DNA from 3 places in the Citrobacter sp. C1 genome. Region 3 is predicted to be linked to each of the others. Evidence: predicted binding sites of a transcription regulator. Region 3 holds the regulator's gene; each other region holds the start of a gene.
The links. Region 3 encodes LexA, which represses DNA repair genes until DNA is damaged. Its sites were predicted from a motif close to TNCTGTATGTACATACAGNA; they were not measured.
Positions count from the first base shown of each region.

Region 1: sbmC (DNA gyrase inhibitor SbmC) is a predicted target of LexA. The motif match lies at 5,391-5,410, and genes of this name have one in related genera.
Region 2: mutH (DNA mismatch repair endonuclease MutH) is a predicted target of LexA. The motif match lies at 3,054-3,073, and genes of this name have one in related genera.

Region 1 is NZ_CP115035.1:1,977,068-1,984,469, reverse strand. Features, by position in the region: gene pduT (propanediol utilization microcompartment protein PduT) at 1-160, shown strand, start outside; gene pduU (propanediol utilization microcompartment protein PduU) at 160-510, shown strand; gene pduV (propanediol utilization protein PduV) at 515-967, shown strand; gene IB214_RS09480 (acetate/propionate family kinase) at 952-2,166, shown strand; gene IB214_RS09475 (L-threonine kinase) at 2,259-3,125, shown strand; gene IB214_RS09470 (DUF496 family protein) at 3,167-3,502, opposite strand; gene IB214_RS09465 (FUSC family protein) at 3,741-4,799, opposite strand; gene sbmC (DNA gyrase inhibitor SbmC) at 4,907-5,374, opposite strand; gene dacD (serine-type D-Ala-D-Ala carboxypeptidase DacD) at 5,499-6,671, opposite strand; gene phsC (thiosulfate reductase cytochrome B subunit) at 6,822-7,402, opposite strand, start outside.
Region 2 is NZ_CP115035.1:890,881-898,282, reverse strand. Features, by position in the region: gene ptsP (phosphoenolpyruvate--protein phosphotransferase) at 1-2,075, opposite strand, end outside; gene rppH (RNA pyrophosphohydrolase) at 2,088-2,618, opposite strand; gene mutH (DNA mismatch repair endonuclease MutH) at 3,303-3,995, shown strand; gene IB214_RS04275 (TerC family protein) at 4,074-4,787, shown strand; gene ygdR (lipoprotein YgdR) at 4,932-5,150, shown strand; gene IB214_RS04265 (NADP(H)-dependent aldo-keto reductase) at 5,258-6,298, shown strand; gene lplT (lysophospholipid transporter LplT) at 6,401-7,402, opposite strand, start outside.
Region 3 is NZ_CP115035.1:4,677,025-4,684,426, forward strand. Features, by position in the region: gene dusA (tRNA dihydrouridine(20/20a) synthase DusA) at 1-379, opposite strand, end outside; gene IB214_RS22405 (cupin domain-containing protein) at 471-959, opposite strand; gene zur (zinc uptake transcriptional repressor Zur) at 1,077-1,595, shown strand; gene IB214_RS22415 (CsbD family protein) at 1,640-1,849, opposite strand; gene dinF (MATE family efflux transporter DinF) at 1,986-3,305, opposite strand; gene lexA (transcriptional repressor LexA) at 3,437-4,045, opposite strand; gene IB214_RS22430 (diacylglycerol kinase) at 4,155-4,523, opposite strand; gene plsB (glycerol-3-phosphate 1-O-acyltransferase PlsB) at 4,694-7,114, shown strand; gene ubiA (4-hydroxybenzoate octaprenyltransferase) at 7,167-7,402, opposite strand, start outside.

The sequences.
Region 1 (7,402 bases), 2.3 Mb from region 3:
TGGCGGTAAGTGCTACATGGTTGTCGCGGGCGATGTTTCCGATGTGAATAACGCCGTGACGGTCGCCAGCGAAAGTGCTGGTGAAAAAGGTCTGCTGGTCTATCGCTCGGTGATCCCACGTCCGCATGAAAGCATGTGGCGCCAAATGGTGGAGGGGTGATGGAAATGCAGCAGACGACGGATCGTATGATTCAGGAATATGTGCCCGGAAAACAGGTCACACTGGCGCATCTTATTGCTAATCCTGGTAAAGATTTGTTCAAGAAACTTGGCTTGCAGGATTCAGTCTCGGCGATTGGCATTTTAACTATTACGCCCAGCGAAGCCTCCATTATCGCCTGTGATATCGCCACTAAATCGGGTGCAGTAGAGATTGGTTTTCTGGACCGCTTTACCGGCGCAGTCGTATTAACCGGCGATGTTTCGGCCGTTGAGTACGCGCTGAAACAAGTTACCCGTACGCTGGGCGAAATGATGCGTTTTACCGCCTGCCCGATTACGCGGACATGACGTAATGAAACGCATCATGTTCATTGGACCCAGCCAAAGTGGGAAAACATCTCTCACCCAGTGTATGCGTGGCGAAGCGCTTCATTATCAGAAAACCCAGGCTATCGTCTGGTCTCCCACGGCGATAGACACACCTGGGGAATATCTGGAGAACCGCTGCCTGTACAGTGCGCTGCTGGTCAGCGCCTGTGAAGCCGACGTTATCGCGCTGGTGCTCAACGCTGACGCGCCCTGGTCACCTTTTTCTCCTGGATTTACTGGCCCCATGAACCGGCCCGTTATCGGTCTGGTGACCAAAGCCGATTTAGCTAACCCGCAGCAGATTGCCCTCGTCGAGGGCTGGTTGAGGCAGGCCGGGGCGCAAAACGTTTTTATTACCAGCGCGGTGAACAATACCGGCGTTGATGAGATGTTCAATTTTCTGCACGCAAAGGAATCGTCATGTCTCACAAAATAATGGCCATTAACGCAGGCAGCTCTTCTCTGAAGTTTCAGTTACTGGCGATGCCGCAGGGCGAGATGCTCTGTCAGGGGCTGCTCGAGCGCATCGGGATGCCTGATGCAAAGGTCACGATAAAAACCCCGGTGCAAAAATGGCAGGAAACACTGCCGATTGCCGATCACCGTGAAGCGGTAACGCTGTTACTGGAAAAACTGCTCAGTCACAGCATCATTAATAGCTTACAAGACATCGACGGTGTTGGGCATCGCGTCGCACACGGCGGAGAATCCTTTAAAGATTCAGTTTTAGTCACCGATGAATCGCTGGCAGAAATAGAACGTCTGGCAGAACTGGCTCCGTTGCATAACCCGGTTAATGCGCTGGGTATTGCTGTTTTTCGCCAACTATTACCGACGACACCTGCTGTAGCAGTTTTCGATACGGCCTTCCATCAGACGCTCGACGAGCCTTCTTTTATTTATCCCCTGCCCTGGCGTTATTATTCGGAGCTGGGTATTCGTCGCTACGGCTTCCATGGTACCAGCCACAAATACGTCAGCCATACGCTGGCTGAAAAACTGGGCGTGCCGCTCAGCGCTCTACGAGTTGTGTGTTGCCATCTGGGCAACGGCAGCAGCATCTGCGCCATCAAGGGCGGACAATCCGTTAATACGTCAATGGGCTTTACCCCACAGTCTGGTGTGATGATGGGCACCCGTAGCGGCGACATCGATCCGTCCATTCTACCGTGGATTGCCCAACGAGAAGGTAAAACACCACAGCAGCTAAATCAGCTACTCAACAACGAGTCGGGGTTACTTGGCGTATCCGGCATCTCTCCTGACTACCGTGACGTGGAAAAGGCGGCTGATAGCGGAAACCGTCAGGCAGCGCTGGCGCTGACGCTGTTTGCCGAACGAATTCGTGCCACCATTGGCAGCTACATTATGCAAATGGGCGGTCTGGATGCGCTGGTGTTTACCGGTGGTATCGGCGAAAACTCTGCTCGTGCCCGGGCAGCAATTTGCCACAACCTCAATTTCTTAGGGCTGGCGGTAGATGAGGACAAAAATCAACGTAATGCGACCTTTATTCAAACAGAAAACGCGATGGTCAAAGTGGCCGTCATCAATACCAACGAAGAGCTGATGATCGCGCAAGACGTAATGCGTATAGCGATTGCAGAAACTGTGACGCTGAGCATTCCCGCTTAACACTGCTGTGCCGCAGATTGCGGCACATCATGGTAATAGCGCGATCGCCATGACACTATGCGCCGAAGATTGCTAATCACAAAGGTGAAGACGTGGCTGTTGCGCAATGCCCCGCATCATGCGGAGAACTTATCCAGGGCTGGATTCTGGGCAGCGAGAAATTGGTCTCCTGCCCGGTTGAATGGTACAGCACCGTTGAAGTCAGCTCCGGATCGCCGCTTGTCGATGAGCGGCCTCTTTCACGGTCGATGGTTGACCGCTTGTTGCAGCACTGGCAATATCCGGCACATGTCAGTCAGGATATTCGTATTGATATCCACTCCACGATCCCCATCGCCAAAGGGATGGCCAGCAGTACGGCAGATATTGCCGCCACCGCCATCGCTACCGCCCACCATCTGGGCCATCAGTTAGATGAAGCCACGTTAGCGCAGCTTTGCGTTTCGCTCGAACCTACCGACAGCACCGTTTTTCGCCAGTTAACTCTTTTTGATCATAACGACGCATCCACTCAGATCGCCTGTGAAGCGCAGCCCCACCTCGACCTGCTGGTTCTCGAAAGCCCGGAAACGTTACGCACGGCAGACTATCACCGGATCCCGCGCCAGGCCGGGTTACAGGCAGGCGCACCTGCCCTCAAACGAGCTTGGGAAAAAGTGCAGGAAGCTTGCTCAAGTCAAAACCCGTACCGGATGGGCGAAGCGGCCACGCTAAGCGCCATTGCCAGCCAGATGTTGTTGCCAAAACCGGATTTCGATTCGTTATTATCGCTGGTTGAAGAATGTGATTTATACGGTGTGAACGTTGCCCACAGCGGCAGCGTGGTTGGCCTGATGCTGGACAGAACGCGTCATGACATTGACTACATCAAATGGATGCTGGTACAGAAAAAACTGACTACACACTGGCCGGAACAGCATTTACTACGGATGGTAACGGGCGGGGTTGAATTACAGTAGGGACGATAGGGGCAGCATTACGCCCCTATCGTTTGCAACAATTACTCTGCTTTCGCTTCGCCGTTTTTCACTTCGCCCATGGCTTTGAGCTTTTTAGAAATGTCGCGACGCTCTTTAGAGATCTCGGCATTTTTGATGATGTAATCATCCACGCGATCTTCATAGTCGCTTTTCATGCTGGCAATAATGCCCTGGATCGCTTCAACGCTCATACCTGGCTTGATGTAGTCGCTCAGGTTGTCCAGCAGCAGGACACGTTTCTGGTTGTCACGGATCTTTTTCTCAACGTCCTGGATTTCACGTTGCAGTTTGTTCTTACGACGGAACAGACGAACAAATTCCAGCACGTCCTGGAAAGAAGGCTTGGTAGTTTCCATTTTTACACCCCTGATAATGTGAGATTCGGATTCGTTTAAACAACGGCTAAAGTGGGTCAACATTACTTTCATGCCCGCCATACTTCAAGTTGCATCTGCATTGACAATACACGGTTGAAACCTGAATTATCGAGGGTAAAGCCATTGCAGTTACCAATGGTTTTAGCCTTTTTCAGTATCATACCCTTAATCGTTGCTGAATCGAAGCAGCAGTAGAACCAATCCCCTCATCTGCGCTTTATTTGCGCAAAGCACGACAGATTAAATGTGAGAGGAGTTCCAGCTGTCGTGCCATCTCCATATTCAGCCAGACATAACCATGAATAGGCGTTTCTGCAACGTTGTCGCCCTTATGTTCATCAATCAGCTGACGCATCTCGGTCACCGTATCATTGAGTTTTTCGGTGTTGGCAAGCACCGGCTGCGGATTACCTTCATAGAGAGCGTGCGTTATCGTCAGCAGTGCCTGTTGCATTCTGAGTTGAGTTTCACGCAGCGTATGCGCATTCAACATCACAAAATGACTGGACCGCGTTGCCCACAGCGCGTTGATTTGCAGTTCAAGCATGCACACCAGATTCCGATTAATCGTTTGAATGGCTTCAAAAACTGATTTTTGAATGCGCGTTTCTTTGCTGGCCGGAATGATTAAGCCGCGCATTTTAACGACGTCACTCAGCAACTGCTGTAAGTGCTTATCCAGCCGGGGTTGTTCGAGTAAGTTGGGTGATAGCGCAGCCTGATATACACGGTTATAGCCGGTAATGCAGTGCGCCAGCTGGATACGCCAGTGTATAAATGCGCGTTGCGGCCAGATCCAGGTAAACAGCATTGCCAGTAGCGAGCCGAGAATCACATCCCCCCCGCGCCAGAGTGCCGTGTTCATATCGCCCGCAGGTGCGCCAACCACGACGGCCAGCGTGATGCCGATCAGCAGCGCCTGATACGGTTTTTTACCCAATGCCAGCCAACCGCACAGGAACATCGCCACCGCACACCATATCAGCATCAGCGGCAATGAAAAGAGCTCCAGCCGGAGCGCCACCAGCCCAAGGACCGAACCCAGAATCGTGCCACCAATACGCTCAAAAGCTCGGGGGACGACATTGCCCCAAAAGGAAATCGGCCCCATGATCACCACCAGCGTGATCAGAGGCCAGGTACCTTCAGGGATGTCCAGCAGGCGAACCAGCAGAAAAGTGAGAAGAAACGCCAGCGAGATGCGAATACCATGCACCACACGATAATGACGATACAAGCGAATTTCAAAAGGACTCAGTGACTTATCTGCACGCACTCATGCACTCCGTCAGGGAATAGCAAAGAACAGAATTGTACCTGTTTTTTCAGTGAAAACATCACCGTTATCAACAGGCCTTTTATCCTGATTCACACCCAAAACCGTTACTTCGCCTGCACCGGCACGTACATTTCAATATCCCAGTATCCGTCCTCCACACCATTATTTCGGTAAATTTCAAAACACGGTTTGGCCGATAACTGCCAGGACGAATCCTGCAGTAGACGGTCAAAAAACTGATACCAGGGTGTGGCAAAGTCATGGTTTTCAACACGGGCAACGGCCACGGCATAGTCGCCACCCGCCAGTTCAGTCAGGATCACCCCTTCGCTGTTTTCGGGGATCTCAAAACCTTCAGGCACTGAAACTACGGTATCGCAGCGCAGTTTATCTGCCGGAACCACGTCTGGGTTGTCGTAATAGACGGCTATCCATTCCAACGGCACAATCTGGTTACCGTCGACCCACATAACCAGCTGTTCAAACCCCTGCTTTACCGTGTGTTCCCACGGTCCAACCATGTGAAACCCGGCAATCCTGCGTCTTTCTACCTGCTTTATCTCATACTCCATATAACCTCCCGCATTATACTGTATAAAAATACAGTATAATTTCTGCGTATTACGACCTCAAGGAAATAGTGATTATTATGTGAGCAGATTCGCAGTCTTGCCAGTTTGGTGCACAAACAGAAATCTACACCTTATGGTGAAAATAATCGCTCAGGCGCGAAAACACCCCCCCCTCACCGACTGACTCCAGCGTCATCAGCGGCCAATGCGCCACCAGCTGATCCCGGTCGTAGAGTTCAATTTCGCCCACGCGCTGATGTGCGGCAATGGGGGCGACCAGCTCTTTCTTATCAAGCACATACTTTGCTTTAATATTCGCCACTTCGGCTTTAGGCAGCGCCATCCAAAAATCCTGCTCGGTACCGAGACTGATTTTTTCTTTATCGCCATACCAGATCCGCTCAACGCCGACCTGCTTACCACTACGCAGAACCTGCACTGTGTCAAAGTTTTGCTGTCCCCATTGCAGCAGCTTACGCGCCTGATCTTCACGCCCCTTCGCACTCTCGGCCCCCATTACAACGGCGATTAATCGACGCTGTCCGTCTACCGCAGATGCAATCAGGTTAAACCCGGCACCAGAGGTATGTCCCGTCTTTAGCCCATCCACGTTCAGGGTTTTATCCCACAATAAACCGTTACGATTCTGCTGGGTGATGCCGTTCCAGGTGAGGCTCTTCTCGCTGTACATATGATAGAAATCAGGCTCGCCGTGAATGATAGCCCTCGATAACACAGCCAGATCGTAAGCCGAACTGTGCTGACCTGGGGCATCCAGTCCGTGCACCGTTTCAAAATGGGTGTCCTGCAACTTCAGCTTTTGCACATAACTGTTCATCATCGCGACAAACTGTGGCTGCCCACCGGCGATATAATCCGCCAGCGCAACGCAGGCATCGTTGCCGGAATCGACAATTAAGCCGCGACTTAAATCACGTACTGAAACGCGGTCACCTTGTTTTAGAAACATTAATGATGAACCGACAAATACCGGATTGTCTTTCGCCCACGCGTCACGCCCAACGGTGACAATATCTGACGGGCTAATAAGCTGGCTGTCGATGGCGCGGTCAACAACATAGCCGGTCATCAGCTTGGTCAGACTGGCGGGGTTGCGCTGCTGGTGCTCATTACCTGCGGTAAGAATTTGGCCTGTGGTGTAATCCATCAGCACCCACGCACCCGCATTGATAGCCGGAGGTTGGGGAGCAAAACTGGCGACATCCGCCGCAAAAGCGGAGGAAAAACTCATCGCGAAAAGGGAAGCGGTAATAAACAAACGGCGTTTCAACAGCATGTCCTCAGGAAAAGGAAAAATAGCCGTTCTTTTTACGGAAATTCTGAAGAACAAACAGGGATAAATTGCAAGAAAATGTGACTTAAGGCACATTTTCTTGCAATGGAATGCAGGTATCAGATAAACGGGTAGTGATAAATTCGCACTACATTACCCTTTACGCGGTGATACATCTGCGTGATGGCTGCGATGCCGGTGATAGCCGTCGATCATGCTGCGAAAGATTTGCCCCGGCGTGTCGCCCAGTGTGCACAGGTAGATATGCGCACAAATAAACAGAATGCCAATAATCGCCAACGCCATATGCAACACCAGCATAACCGGACCTGCGCCGATAACTTGTGGGTAAAGACACAGCAAACCGGTGATGATCAACAGCGGTACCAGCGCATACATTATGGCCAGATAGGCCAGTTGTTGTAGCGGGTTAAATTTACTCTCTGCCGTCGCGGCAAACGGATGCGCTTCACCCTTCATTATCCCATACAGGTAAAAGCGTGTTTGCTGCAGGCAGCGCGAAATCAGTCCGCTACATTTCACCCGATAGTGGCAGCCGTTGCCGGTAGTGGCATTTATCAGCACGAAACCCACCCAGAAGGCCAGTAATGCAAAGCCACACCAGGTGTGTACCTGCACCATGAGCGCCACCGGCCCTATCGAAAAGTGACCAAACAACCCGCTTACCAGCAGCAGAACGAACAACAGCGCATTTCCCCAGTGCCAGCGGCGGA
Region 2 (7,402 bases), 1.2 Mb from region 3:
TTCATTGATAAGTGGCGAAAACCCAGACCGATTAAAATGGTCACACACATTGGGTCACCCGCCATTTCGCCGCACAGGCGTAAATCGATGCCGCTTCTCTCGGCTTCCTGGGCAATCATCGCCAACGCACGTAACATCCCAGGATGCAGGCTGTCATAAATGCTGGCGACCCGCGTATTGTTACGATCGACCGCCAGAATATATTGGGTCAGATCGTTAGTACCCACCGAGATAAAATCGACCCTGTTCGCCAGATGCGGCAGCATAAAGACCATCGACGGGACTTCCAGCATGATGCCGATACGCGGTTTCGGGATCGCGTAGCCGATCATCTCTTCCACTTCGCGCCCGGCGCGCTCAATCAAGCGCCGCGCTTCGTCAACTTCATCAATACTGGTGACCATCGGCAACAAAATACTCAGGTTGCCGGTTGCCGCGTTGGCACGCAGCATTGCGCGGACCTGGATCAAAAAGATCTCCGGCTGATCGAGCGTAATGCGGATCCCGCGCCAGCCAAGGCACGGATTCTCTTCACTGATGGGCATGTAAGGCAGTTGCTTATCAGCCCCGACGTCCAGCGTACGCAGAGTCACCGGCTTGTCGTTAAACATTTGCAGCATGCCCTGATACTGGGCAACCTGTTCTTCTTCTGACGGAAACCCGCTTTGTAGCATGAACGGAATTTCGGTGCGATACAGCCCGATGCCGTCGATCCGGCTTCCCAGTTTTTGCTCGTGTTCCGGACTCAGCCCGGCGTTGAGCATCACCTTAACGCGCTCGCCGCTTTTCAACTGGGCTGGCTGGTTAACGTCATCTTCTGCCAGGCGACTGAGTTCAATCTCTTCACTGATAAGTCGCTGATATTCCTGAATCAAAACCGGTTCAGGATCAACCAGCAGCTCGCCGCGATAACCGTCCACCACCAGCGTACGGCGGTGGAGTACCGACGGCTGGATGTCGGCCCCCATCACAGTCGGAATACCCAGCGCGCGCACCATAATTGCCGCATGGGAGTTGGCAGCGCCGTCTCTGACCACCACACCAACTAGTCGGTCCTGCGGAAGCTCTGCCAGCGTGGTCGCGGAAAGCTCATCTGCCACCAACACGAAACGTTCCGGCCAGGCATTTGGCCCCTGAATCGAATCGTCAAGATGGAACAGCAGACGCTGGCCGAGCGCACGTAAATCCCCGGCCCGCTCTTTGAGATAGTTATCACTGAGGGCGGCAAACTGTTCAGCGAACTTCTCGATAATCGTTTTAACCGCCCACTCCGCCACCGAACCGTTGTCCACTTCTGCAAACAGCTCGCGGCGCAGACGGGTGTCGGAAAGCAGGTGCGAGTAAAGATCGAAGATCGCCGCCGTCTCTTTTTGTGCTCCCGCCGTAAAGCGCTTACTGTAGCGGCGGAATTCATTGGCGGCTTCTTCCAGCGCCTCAGTCAGTCGTTCGCGTTCTAGTACCGGATCCAGCGTTGACGCCTGATACACCTGCTCCATCAGCGGCAGCGTGGCATCCTGCCAGCCTTCGGCAATCGCCACGCCGGGTGCGGCAGGCAACGCACGAATGCGCGTTTGCCGGTATTGACCAAACAACGCGGTGAGCTGCGACTGAGAAAGAATGGCGGCCATTTGCGTGGCGAGTGTCACCAGGAATGACTCTTCGCTTTCATCGTACTGGCGCAGTTCACGCTGCTGGACCACCAGCACACCCAATAGCTGGCGGCGCTGAATGATCGGCACGCCTAAGAAGGCGCGGAATCGCTCTTCTTTTACTGAAGGGATGTATTTGAAGCTGGGGTGTTTTTGCGCATCGGCGAGGTTAATTGGTTCCGCCAGCCTGCCAACCAGGCCAACGATACCTTCATCAAACGCAAGCGCAACGGTGCGACCGCGTGGTTTTTTGAGTCCCCGGGTCGCCATCAGGTAATAACAACGTCGGTCGTGATCGGCCAGATAAACCGAACAGACCTCTGTATCCATCGCAAGACAGATGTCGGTAACCAGAATATTCAGCGCCTCATTAAGACGCGGAGCACTGGCCACCTTTTCGACTATTTCGCGCAGGCGGGTGAGCATAATTTGCGTAGCTTAACCTCTTTTACGTCTGTACGCAGGTGCGCTTTGCGGCTTTGGGGTACTCTCCTGAAGCGCCATCACAACACTTGCGAATTCTTTCATCACCCTGCGATAGACATCGCGTTTAAATGACACTACCTGTCGAACCGGATACCAGTAACTCACCCAACGCCAGCCATCGAACTCGGGCGTGCTGCTGGTTTGCATATTGATCTCAGCATCGCTGCTTACCAATTGCAGAAGGAACCATTTTTGTTTCTGGCCGATACAAACCGGCTTCGTGTCCCAACGCACCAAACGTTTCGGTAACTTGTAACGCAACCAGTTACGAGTAGAAGCCAGGATCCGCACATCTTTACGACTGAGGCCCACTTCTTCAAACAGTTCCCGGTACATCGCCTGCTCTGCTGTCTCTCCCGCGTTTATCCCACCTTGCGGGAATTGCCAGGAGTGCTGACCAAATCGCCGGGCCCACATGACCTGCCCCTGGCGGTTACAAATTACTATTCCTACATTCGGGCGGTAGCCATCGTCATCAATCACCGGACTACCTCAACATAAACCTTATATATAAACGATTGTTTCACACTCCTGAGAGGCGGTAAACCACTGTGTTAAGCACACGAGACTCTAATAACAATTGAATAACTCACAGCAAAGGACTGAGTTATAAACAGAGGTAGGCTGAGTTAGGCGATTTTATTCACCTTTTCTGTGGATATAGTTGTGAAGAAGTACGGAATTACTATGGGAAAACCCGGAACAGTCTGAATATGACCTTTGTCACATATAAAAATTAGTCGTCTATATTCATTGAGTTAAAAGCAAATACTGTCACCCAACACACAGAAATGTGATGTACATCACGCATACGATCCTCGAGCTGATGAAAGATCAACCAGCGTTGGTTTTATCCACAGATTGTGCCAATAAGTTAGGCACAATTTGTGTGAAAATTCGATTTTCGTCGCACGTCAAGGCTGTAAATTGAAACAGTAGTGGGGGTTTTTCACAGTTATCCCATCTTTCTGTGGATAACATGGTGTAAGATCCTGTTCATTGTCAGTGACCAGAATTGGAAAACCTCATCGGTTGTTGCGCAACTCTTGATTATGAAATTTAAAAATCAATATAAATCATATAATTGAGTAAAGCTTGTGGAAAAAGATAAACTCTGTCCACTCGGTATAAAATCATTGCTCATTTTTTCGCCTAAGGGTTAACTCAATGTCAGAACTCCAGCCACTGCTTTCTCCCCCTGAATCCGAAGCCCTGCTGCTTGCCCAGGCACGGCGGCTTTCGGGCTACACGTTAGGGGAGCTGGCGGCAATGGCGGGGATTGTAACCCCCAACGATTTGAAACGGGACAAAGGCTGGATCGGCGTACTGCTGGAGATCTGGCTCGGCGCCAGCGCGGGCAGCAAGCCGGAGCAGGATTTTGCGGCGCTAGGCGTAGAGCTGAAAACGATCCCTGTGGACAGTCTTGGCAGACCGCTGGAAACCACCTTCGTTTGCGTAGCACCATTAACCGGCAATACCGGCGTAACATGGGAAACCAGCCATGTCCGCCATAAACTTAAACGTGTGCTGTGGGTGCCGGTGGAAGGGGAACGCAGCATCCCGTTAGCCCAACGTCGCGTAGGATCCCCGCTGTTATGGAGTCCGAATGAAGAAGAAGATAACCAGCTACGCCTCGATTGGGAAGAATTGATGGACATGATTGTGCTGGGCCACGTCGAACGCATCACCGCCCGCCATGGGGAAGTGTTACAGCTACGCCCAAAAGCCGCCAATGCGAAAGCGCTAACCGAAGCCATTGGCGCGAATGGTGAGCCAATTCTGACCCTGCCACGCGGTTTTTATCTAAAAAAGAACTTCACGCGCGCGCTGCTGGAGCGTCATTTTTTATTCCAGACGTAATAGGCACAGCCCGGCCTTTCGCCCGCCGCGTTACGCGCCTATAATTAGCGCTTCTTTTTTTTGGCAGGACTTTGTTCGATGTTATTTGCATGGATAACCGATCCTAACGCCTGGCTGGCGCTCGGTACGCTGACGCTGCTGGAGATCGTTCTGGGGATCGACAATATTATTTTCCTTTCTTTGGTCGTTGCTAAACTCCCGACCGCACAACGCAGTCATGCCCGACGTATCGGGCTGGCGGCAGCGATGATCATGCGTCTGGCACTACTGGCGTCTATCGCCTGGGTCACGCGTCTGACCAACCCGCTGTTTGAGGTGTTTGGCGAGGCGATCTCAGCGCGTGACCTGATCCTTCTGCTTGGTGGATTGTTCCTGATCTGGAAAGCCAGTAAGGAGATTCATGAGTCTATAGAAGGTGAAGAAGAAGGGCTGAAAACACGCGTATCCTCGTTCCTCGGGGCAATTGTGCAGATCATGTTGTTAGACATTATCTTCAGCCTGGACTCCGTCATCACCGCAGTAGGCTTGTCCGATCATCTGTTTATCATGATGGCGGCGGTAGTTATTGCCGTCGGCGTGATGATGTTTGCGGCACGCCCGATTGGTGAATTTGTGGATCGCCATCCCTCGGTAAAAATGCTGGCACTCTCTTTCCTGATCCTGGTCGGCTTCACGCTGATTCTGGAAAGTTTCGATGTGCATGTGCCGAAAGGGTACATTTATTTCGCCATGTTCTTCTCTATCGGTGTAGAGACCCTGAACCTGTTGCGCAATAAAAAGAACCCGCTCTGACCCCATCAGTCGCTCCCCCGCAAGGGGAGCGACGACCCACATCACCTTTTCTTCTCACAGATTAAGATTTTACTGCTTTCGCCCGGCATAACTTCGCGTTATTACTAAACTAGTGTCAGACGCAGGCCACGTGAGGATAAATAGATGAAAAAATGGGCAGTTTTAATTTCCGCGGTAGGATTGGCTTTCGCCGTTTCTGGATGCAGCAGTGATTATGTGATGGCGACCAAAGATGGTCGGATGATCCTGACCGACGGTAAACCCGAAATTGATGATGATACCGGTCTGGTGAGCTATCACGACCAGCAAGGCAATGCGATGCAGATTAACCGCGACGACGTATCTCAAATCATTGAGCGTTGATGGTTGAGGTCAGCCTCGCTGCTGGCCTTAACAATTTTGCTTCCCTTTTTCCCTTCCCTCAGCCATTTTTATAATCCTTATGTTGTGATTATAAAAAGGAAACGGCTATGCAATATCACCGTATACCCCACAGCTCGCTGGAAGTCAGTACACTGGGGCTGGGCACAATGACGTTTGGTGAACAAAACAGCGAAGCCGACGCACATGCACAGCTTGACTATGCCGTAGCACAAGGCATCAATTTAATCGACGTTGCCGAGATGTATCCGGTCCCGCCACGCCCGGAAACCCAGGGCCTCACGGAAACCTACGTCGGCAACTGGCTCGCTAAACACGGCAGCCGTGAAAAACTGATCGTCGCCTCAAAGGTCAGCGGGCCGTCGCGTAATAATGACAGCGGCATTCGCCCGAATCAGGCGCTGGATCGTAAAAACATTCGCCAGGCACTGAACGACAGCCTCAAACGCCTGCAAACCGATTATCTGGACCTGTATCAGGTTCACTGGCCACAGCGCCCAACCAACTGCTTTGGCAAGCTGGGCTACAGCTGGACAGACTCCGCTCCGGTAGTCACTCTGCTGGAAACGTTGGAAGCGCTAACTGAATTTCAGCGCGCCGGGAAAATTCGCTATATCGGCGTGTCCAACGAAACCGCATTTGGCGTCATGCGCTATTTACACCTGGCGGACAAACACGACCTGCCGCGCATTGTCACTATCCAGAACCCCTACAGCCTGCTGAACCGTAGCTTTGAAGTGGGATTAGCGGAAGTCAGCCAGTACGAAGGCATTGAACTGCTGGCCTACTCGTGCCTGGGCTTTGGCACATTAACCGGTAAGTACCTGAACGGCGCGCAGCCTGCCGGCGCACGCCATACGCTGTTTAGTCGCTTCACGCGCTACAGCGGCGAACAGACGCAAAAAGCCGTCGCCGCCTACGTAGATATCGCCAAACGCCATAACCTGGACCCGGCGCAGATGGCACTGGCCTTTGTGCGTCGCCAGCCGTTTGTCGCCAGCACCCTGCTGGGGGCGACAACTATGGAGCAGCTAAAAACCAATGTCGAAAGTTTGCATCTGACGTTAAGCGAAGAGGTACTGGCAGAGATTGAAGCGGTGCATCAGGTTTATACCTATCCTGCACCGTAACGTGTAGTGCCTGATGGCGCTACGCTTATCAGGCCTACAAAAACAAGCCGTACTGTAGGCCGGATAAGGCAACGCCGCCATCCGGCAACAGCACGTAACAGGCTAATGGCGACGTTGCCAGATCCACAGCGCCGTAATCGCCAGCGCGAACAGCCCGCCAAAGCCAATTCCGATAGCAACTGCCGGAATGCCCACCAGCACCGCCAGCGAGTAAATACCGAGCATCAGCAGCATGGCGCTGTTTTCACCCAGATTTTGCACCGCGATGGCATTACCCGCGCCGACGCTTTTTTTGCCTCGTTCCTGCAACAACGCATTCAGCGGCACAACAAAGAAACCGCCCAGCACACCGATAAGCATTAGCAGCCCATAGGACGGCAACAGCGCATGCTGCAGAGATAAGAACAGTACGCCGACGCCAATCAGGATCCCCGCGGGCATGCAGCGAGACACTGTCTCCAGCGTGACCAGCTTCGCCGCAGCACCCGCGCCAACAACAATCCCAATTGCCACCATCGCGTTGAGATAGGTCGGTGTGGCGTTATCGGTAATCCCCAACGCTACCGGCACCCACAGTACCAGCAGAAAACGCAGCGTCACCCCCGCGCCCCAAAACAGGCTGGTTCCCACCAACGAGAAGCGCGTTTCACCGTTGCGCCACAGCGAAGACGCCGCGCAGAAGAAGCTGCGCGTCATTTTCCCCAGATGCCACGACTGACCAGGACGCGCGGCAGCAAGCTTCGGGATTGACAGGTTAGCCACCACCGCACCCGCATAGGCCAGCGCGCAAACCGAGAGCGCGGCTATCACATGCCAGTCGGCCAGCACACCGCCAGCCACCGAGCCCAGCAGAATAGCAGCGATGGTTGAGGCTTCCATCAGACCGTTAGCTTTCACCAGTTTATCGCCGGTGGTCAGTTCCCCGAGAATGCCATACTTGGCCGGTGAATACGCCGCCGCGCCAACGCCCACTAGCGTGTACCCAAGAAACGGGTTAACACCGAAGCAAATACTTGCCGCCCCCAGCAGTTTGAGGCCGTTGGCGAACATCATCACTCTGCCTTTGGCAAAGCTGTCCGCCACCTGCCCGACAAAAGGGGCGAA
Region 3 (7,402 bases):
TGATGCAGTCGGCAACCAGCTGCGCATTGCCCATCAGGCAGGCACCAAACATCCCGTTTTGTACGCGATCAGAGGGACAGCCCACGTTGAGGTTTATCTCGTCATAGCCCCGTGCTTCCGCCAGCTTCGCACACTGTGCCAACGCGGCCGGGTCGCTACCACCAAGCTGTAAGGCTATCGGATGCTCTTCGTCGCTATACGCCAGATAGTCGCCTTTACCATGAATGATTGCCCCGGTGGTTACCATCTCCGTATAGAGCAGCGTCTGGCTGGACAGTAAGCGCAAAAAGTAGCGGCAGTGTCTGTCCGTCCAGTCGAGCATCGGCGCGATAGAAAAACGATGTGCAGGGAAAGCGGTGGACTGAGATTCAGGCAGCATGGCGAATAATTAAGCATCCGGTTAAAAAAGGGGCGCCACTATAGCATAGACCGCGACGATAGTGAGCCACATCGTCACGGCCCCCCTCATGCTATTTCGATCCGGGTTTACCGTCGTGGGAACCAAAAAACTGTGGTGGATGGTCAACCCAGCGATCCTCGCGCGTGGCCGCATACACCGGATTCAGTGGGTAATAGATACGATTGAATTTTTTATTTGCCTCGCCGACGACCAGCAGTCGCACCTCTTCACTGGTGTTATTGATAAAGGTGTGACACACGCCGGTTCCCGCTGGAAATCCGACGCTGTCCCCCGGTTCCAGCTTCCATAAATAGCCGTTAATCCAGGCCTCCGGATACCCTTCCAGCACGTAGATAAACTCTTCTTCATCGCTTTCGGCGTGAGGGTACGAGGTGCGACGGCCCGGAGGCAGGCGTTCATGGTGAATACCGAGGCGACCCAAGCCCAGCTTACGAGCAAGCGGTGCGCCGATAGAAAACAGCTCATCACTTCCGGGATAGGTAGCGTCGTCAGCCCCCTCCACCTCACGCCAGTGGCGAATACAATCCGGTCTTTTCATTTTATATTTTCCAGTATTGCGATGCGTCAGGTATAGCACACCACGGCTGATCTCGGCGTTTTATGCAGAACATGATAAAGTAAGGGATTAACCTTCCACGCAAATCGAGGCGCAAAAATGGAAAGAACCCCTACGCAGGAGTTGCTGGCTCACGCTGAAAAACTCTGTGCGCAACGTAACGTGCGACTCACGCCGCAACGCCTCGAAGTGCTGCGCCTGATGAGCCTCCAGGAAGGGGCAATCAGCGCATATGACCTGCTGGATTTATTACGGGAAACTGAACCACAGGCTAAACCGCCTACCGTCTATCGTGCGCTCGATTTTCTGCTCGAACAAGGTTTTGTCCACAAGGTAGAATCCACCAACAGCTACGTGCTTTGCCATTTGTTTGATCAGCCCACCCACAGCTCCGCGATGTTCATTTGTGACCGCTGCGGCGTGGTGAAAGAAGAGTGTGCGGAGGGCGTGGAAGACATCATGCATACGCTGGCGGCCAAGATGGGCTTTGCCCTACGTCATAACGTAATTGAAGCGCATGGCCTGTGCCAGGTCTGTGTGGAAGTTGAAGCCTGCCGTCATCCTGGCGACTGCCAGCATGATCACACGATTCAGGTAAAAAAGAAGGTCGGGCGTTAAGCGAGAGAACGTACATCCTTGTACATTCAGGCGGGAGGGGATAATTACCAACGGTAGTCGTTGCGGGTTTCCCAATCCTTCACTTCTTTCTCCGCCTGATCTTTCGCATAACCGTAACGTTCCTGGACTTTACCCACCAGTTGGTCACGCTTACCTTCAATGACCGTCATATCATCATCGGTCAGTTTGCCCCATTGCTCTTTCACTTTACCTTTCAACTGCTTCCAGTTACCACCGACTTCGTCTTTATTCATCATCAAATCCTCATCGTTAGGTTGTGAATAGCGAGAGTGCTGCGTCCAGACACGCTATGTTTTTGCTGGACGTGAGAATAAGTGTAGTCAGTGATTCTGAGTTCTATTTATTATTCGGAATTTTTAACCATACGAGTCAGGAAAACCAGGTGCCATTTCGCCAGTGACGCCGCCAGATAAAAGCCAGCGAGAGTCCGCGCAGCGCCAGAAAAACGGCGAGTGCCAGCCACAAACCGTGGTTGCCTAACAGCGGTAACGTGAATAAGGTTAAGCCGAATCCCGCAGCGGCAACGGCCATACTGTTACGCATTTCCGCAGCACGCGTTGCGCCAATAAACATGCCGTCCAACAGGTAACACCAGACGCCCACCAGCGGTAACACCACCTGCCAGATAAGGTAACGATCGGCCAGCTGCTGAATCTGCGGTAGTGAGGTCAACGATGCAATAATGTGCTCGCCAAACAGGGCATAGATCAGTGAAAAAAGGATCGCCACAATGCCCGACTGTCGACACGCCGCGCGCCAGACATCCAACAGTTGGCTGCCATCCCGGGCACCATAAGCCTGACCAGAGTGCGCTTCCACGGCATAGGCAAATCCGTCCAGCGCATAGGCGGTGAAGGTCAACAGGGTCATCAGAACGGCGTTGACCGCAATAATATCGCCCCCGAGACGCGCCCCGAGTACCGTAATCGCACCAAAACACAGCTGCAGCAACAGCGAACGCAGCATGATGTCGCGGTTAAGCGCCATCAGACGGCGGAAGTTTCCGCGCCATGCCTGTTTCAGCATCATGAGCGAAACACCGCGCAGGTGGAGAACCTTGCGCACCATCAGCAGGCCAATCAGCAACGTGGCATATTCGGCAATCACCGTCGCCAGCGCGGCGCCCTGCACGTTCATATGCAGCCCCATCACCAGCCATATATCGAGCACAATGTTGAGGATATTGCCGACAATCAACAGGATCACCGGTGCTCGCGCGTACTGAACGCCCAGCAGCCAGCCAAGCAGTACCAGGTTCGCCAGCGAGGCAGGCGCGCTGAGCCAACGGATTTCAAGGAAGCGCCTGGCCTGTTCCAGTACCGCTTCGCTCCCCCCCACGATGTGTAACGCCAGATCGATAATCGGCGTACGAAATAGCGCAATTGCCGCCCCCGCCCCCAAAGCCAGAATCAGCGGCTGCACCAGTGCTCGGGCCAACGCCTGCGGATTTTTTGCGCCAAATGCCTGAGCCGTCAGCCCGGTGGTACTCATGCGTAGAAAGAGCAGCAGCATAAAGAGAAAACTGGTTGCCGTCGCACCCACTGCGACGCCACCCAAATAGACCGGGCTATCCAGATGACCAATCACAGCCGTATCCACCAGTCCCAGCAGGGGAACGGTGATATTGGAGAAAATCATTGGCAGGGCAAGGTGCCAGAGTGCTTTATCAGAGGAGGTAAAAAAAGGCATACAGGAGAGCCTGAGAAGACGTTAGAGATACTGGAAAAAATCGTACAGGCCCGGTAAACAGAGTGCCACCGGGCACGTTGCCGGATGACGACGTAAACGTCTTATCCGGCCTACAGGAAATCAACAGACCGTTACAGCCATTCACCGTTACGGATAACGCCGACGGCCAGTCCTTCAATGGTGAAGTTCTGCTCACGCAGGTCGACAACGATCGGTTTGAACTCGCTGTTTTCTGGCAGAAGCTCGACTTTATTTCCCTGTTTTTTCAGACGTTTAACCGTCACTTCATCATCAATGCGGGCAACAACCACCTGGCCGTTACGCACGTCCTGTGTCTTATGCACTGCCAGCAGATCGCCATCCATAATACCAATGTCTTTCATTGACATACCGCTGACGCGCAGCAGGAAATCAGCATTAGGTTTGAACAGGGATGGATCAACCTGATAGTGGCCTTCGATGTGCTGTTGCGCCAGCAGCGGCTCACCTGCAGCAACGCGACCTACAAGCGGTAATCCTACCTCTTCTTCATGCAACAGACGAATACCACGCGATGCACCAGAGACGATTTCGAGCACCCCTTTACGCGCCAGCGCTTTAAGGTGTTCTTCAGCCGCGTTTGGGGAACGGAATCCCAAACGCTGCGCGATCTCCGCACGCGTCGGTGGCATACCTGTCTGGCTGATGTGATCCCGAATGAGATCAAACACCTCTTGCTGCCTGGCCGTTAACGCTTTCATTCCGCCCCCTGGGTGTATATACAGTTATGCTGTGAGTATATACAGCTAAAGGCGATTTTGGAACCGCAAACTGCACAAAAAACAGGAGATTTATGAAGTTGTGGAATCCTTATCGAAAATGGGACCACAACAGGATGCCCCAGGTGATCAGGGCGACAAAAATAGACAGCAGAACAGCCGCCGACCCCATATCTTTCGCTCGACCGGAAAGTTCGTGATGCTCCGATCCAATACGGTCGACCACTGCTTCAATAGCGCTGTTTAAGATTTCAACGATCATCACCAGCATTACTGAACCAATCAACAACACACGGGTAATGGCGTCGACGTCCAGCCAGCAGGCGATGGCGACGCCCAGCAGTACGGCAACGCTTTCCTGACGAAATGCCGCTTCATTTATCCATGCGGCGCGAAAACCTTTCCACGAGTAGCCAGCAGCTTTGATAATTCGGGTGAATCCAGTGGTATTATTGGCCATCAAAAGAACCTTTTTACATTATTAGCGTCAATGTCATTGTAACGTTACCCCGTTTGTTTCAGGGTGTGGCAAAGCAGCGCGAAGTATGACGGGATACACCAGAAATTCACTAAACTTTCTGATATCCTTGCAGCGCATTTGCATTATTAACCAGAGGCTTTACATCGTTTATGTCCGGCTGGCCACGAATTTACTACAAATTACTGAATTTACCATTAAGCGTCCTGGTAAAAAGCAAGTCTATTCCGGCAGAACCTGCCCCGGAGTTGGGACTCGATACGTCTCGTCCCATTATGTACGTCCTACCGTACAACTCAAAAGCAGACTTGCTGACGCTACGTGCCCAATGTTTGGCGCACGATCTTCCCGATCCCCTGGAACCGCTGGAGATAGACGGGACTTTACTGCCGCGCTACGTGTTTATTCACGGCGGTCCGCGTGTGTTCACCTATTACACGCCAAAAGAAGAGTCCATCAAGCTGTTCCATAACTATCTCGATCTGCATCGCAGCAATCCTGACCTGGATGTGCAGATGGTGCCGGTTTCGGTGATGTTTGGCCGCGCGCCTGGCCGCGAAAAAGGTGAAGTCAACCCGCCGCTGCGCATGCTGAACGGCGTACAGAAATTCTTCGCCGTTTCCTGGCTCGGTCGCGACAGTTTTGTCCGTTTCTCGCCGTCGGTCTCTCTGCGCCGCATGGCAGACGAACACGGTACGGATAAAATCATCGCTCAGAAACTGGCGCGCGTGGCGCGTATGCACTTTGCCCGTCAGCGTTTAGCTGCTGTTGGCCCGCGCCTCCCTGCCCGCCAGGATCTGTTTAATAAGCTGCTGGCCTCAAAAGCAATCGCCCGTGCGGTAGAAGATGAAGCCCGCAGTAAAAAAATCTCCCACGAAAAAGCGCAGCAAAATGCCATTGCGCTGATGGAAGAGATCGCCGCCAACTTCTCCTACGAGATGATCCGCCTGACTGACCGTATTCTGGGATTCACCTGGAACCGACTGTATCAGGGTATTAACGTTCACAATGCAGAACGCGTTCGCCAACTGGCCCACGACGGGCATGAAATTGTCTATGTCCCCTGCCACCGCAGCCATATGGATTACATGCTGCTGTCGTACGTTCTGTATCACCAGGGGCTGGTTCCTCCGCACATTGCGGCCGGGATCAACCTGAACTTCTGGCCGGCTGGCCCGATTTTCCGCCGCCTGGGTGCGTTCTTTATTCGTCGTACCTTCAAGGGCAATAAGCTCTATTCCACCGTATTCCGCGAATACCTCGGCGAGTTGTTCAGCCGCGGTTATTCGGTTGAGTACTTTGTCGAAGGTGGGCGCTCACGTACCGGTCGTTTGCTGGATCCGAAAACCGGCACGCTATCGATGACCATCCAGGCAATGCTGCGCGGCGGTACGCGTCCTATCACCCTGGTGCCGATTTACATTGGCTACGAGCACGTGATGGAAGTCGGCACCTACGCGAAAGAACTGCGTGGCGCGACAAAAGAGAAAGAGAGCCTGCCGCAGATGCTGCGTGGCTTAAGCAAGCTGCGTAATCTGGGTCAGGGCTACGTCAACTTTGGCGAACCGATGCCATTGATGACCTACCTCAATCAGCACGTGCCGGAGTGGCGTGAGTCTATCGATCCTATCGAGTCGATTCGCCCTGCCTGGCTGACGCCGACGGTCAATAACATTGCCGCCGATCTGATGGTGCGCATTAACAACGCCGGTGCGGCCAACGCCATGAACCTGTGCTGTACCGCGCTACTTGCATCCCGCCAGCGTTCCCTGACCCGCGAGCAGTTAACTGAGCAGCTTGATTGCTACCTCAGCCTGCTGCGTAACGTACCGTATGCATCAGATGCAACGGTTCCGACGCAGAGTGCCAGTGAGCTTATCGATCACGCCCTGCAGATGAACAAGTTTGAGGTCGAGAAAGATACCATCGGTGACATCATCATTCTGCCGCGCGAGCAGGCGGTATTGATGACTTACTACCGCAACAATATTGCGCATATGCTGGTACTGCCGTCACTGATGGCGGCGATTGTGACTCAGCATCGCCGGATTTCACGCGTCGCATTGCAGCAACATATTGATGCACTGTATCCGATGCTGAAAGCCGAGCTGTTCCTGCGCTGGGAGCGCGATGAGCTTACAGGGGTGATCGACGAACTGGCTGGAGAAATGCAGCGTCAGGGTCTGATTACGTTGCAAAACGATGAGCTGCAAATCAACCCGGCACGCTCCCGCACGCTACAGCTGCTGGCCGCAGGTGCGCGTGAGACTCTGCAGCGCTACGCCATCACCTTCTGGCTGTTGAGCGCGAATCCGTCGATCAACCGCGGTACGCTGGAGAAAGAGAGCCGCACCGTCGCTCAACGTCTTTCCGTACTGCACGGTATCAACGCACCGGAATTCTTCGATAAAGCGGTGTTCAGTTCCCTGGTGCTGACCCTGCGTGACGAAGGCTACATCAGCGACACCGGAGATGCCGAGCCGGAAGAGACGATGAAGATTTACCAGATGCTGGCCGAACTGGTGACGTCGGATGTCCGTCTGACCATCGAGAGCGCCACTCAGGGTGAGTAAGCATAAAAAAACCGGTCGAAATGACCGGTTTTTTTTTATCGCAGACTAAAACTCAAAGATGCCAGTAACTCATCGCAAGGCCTAAGAACAACACCAGGCCCACGTAGTTGTTATTCATAAATGCTTTAAAGCAGGCATCCCGCTCGCGGTTAACGATCAGCTTCTGCTGATACACAAACAGCGCCCCTGCTACCAGCAAAGACCAGTAATAGCCCAGCGCCAGTCCGTTCAGCCAGCCCACCAGCGCCATCAGCACCAGTACGCCCACTTGCAGAAGACCAATAATCA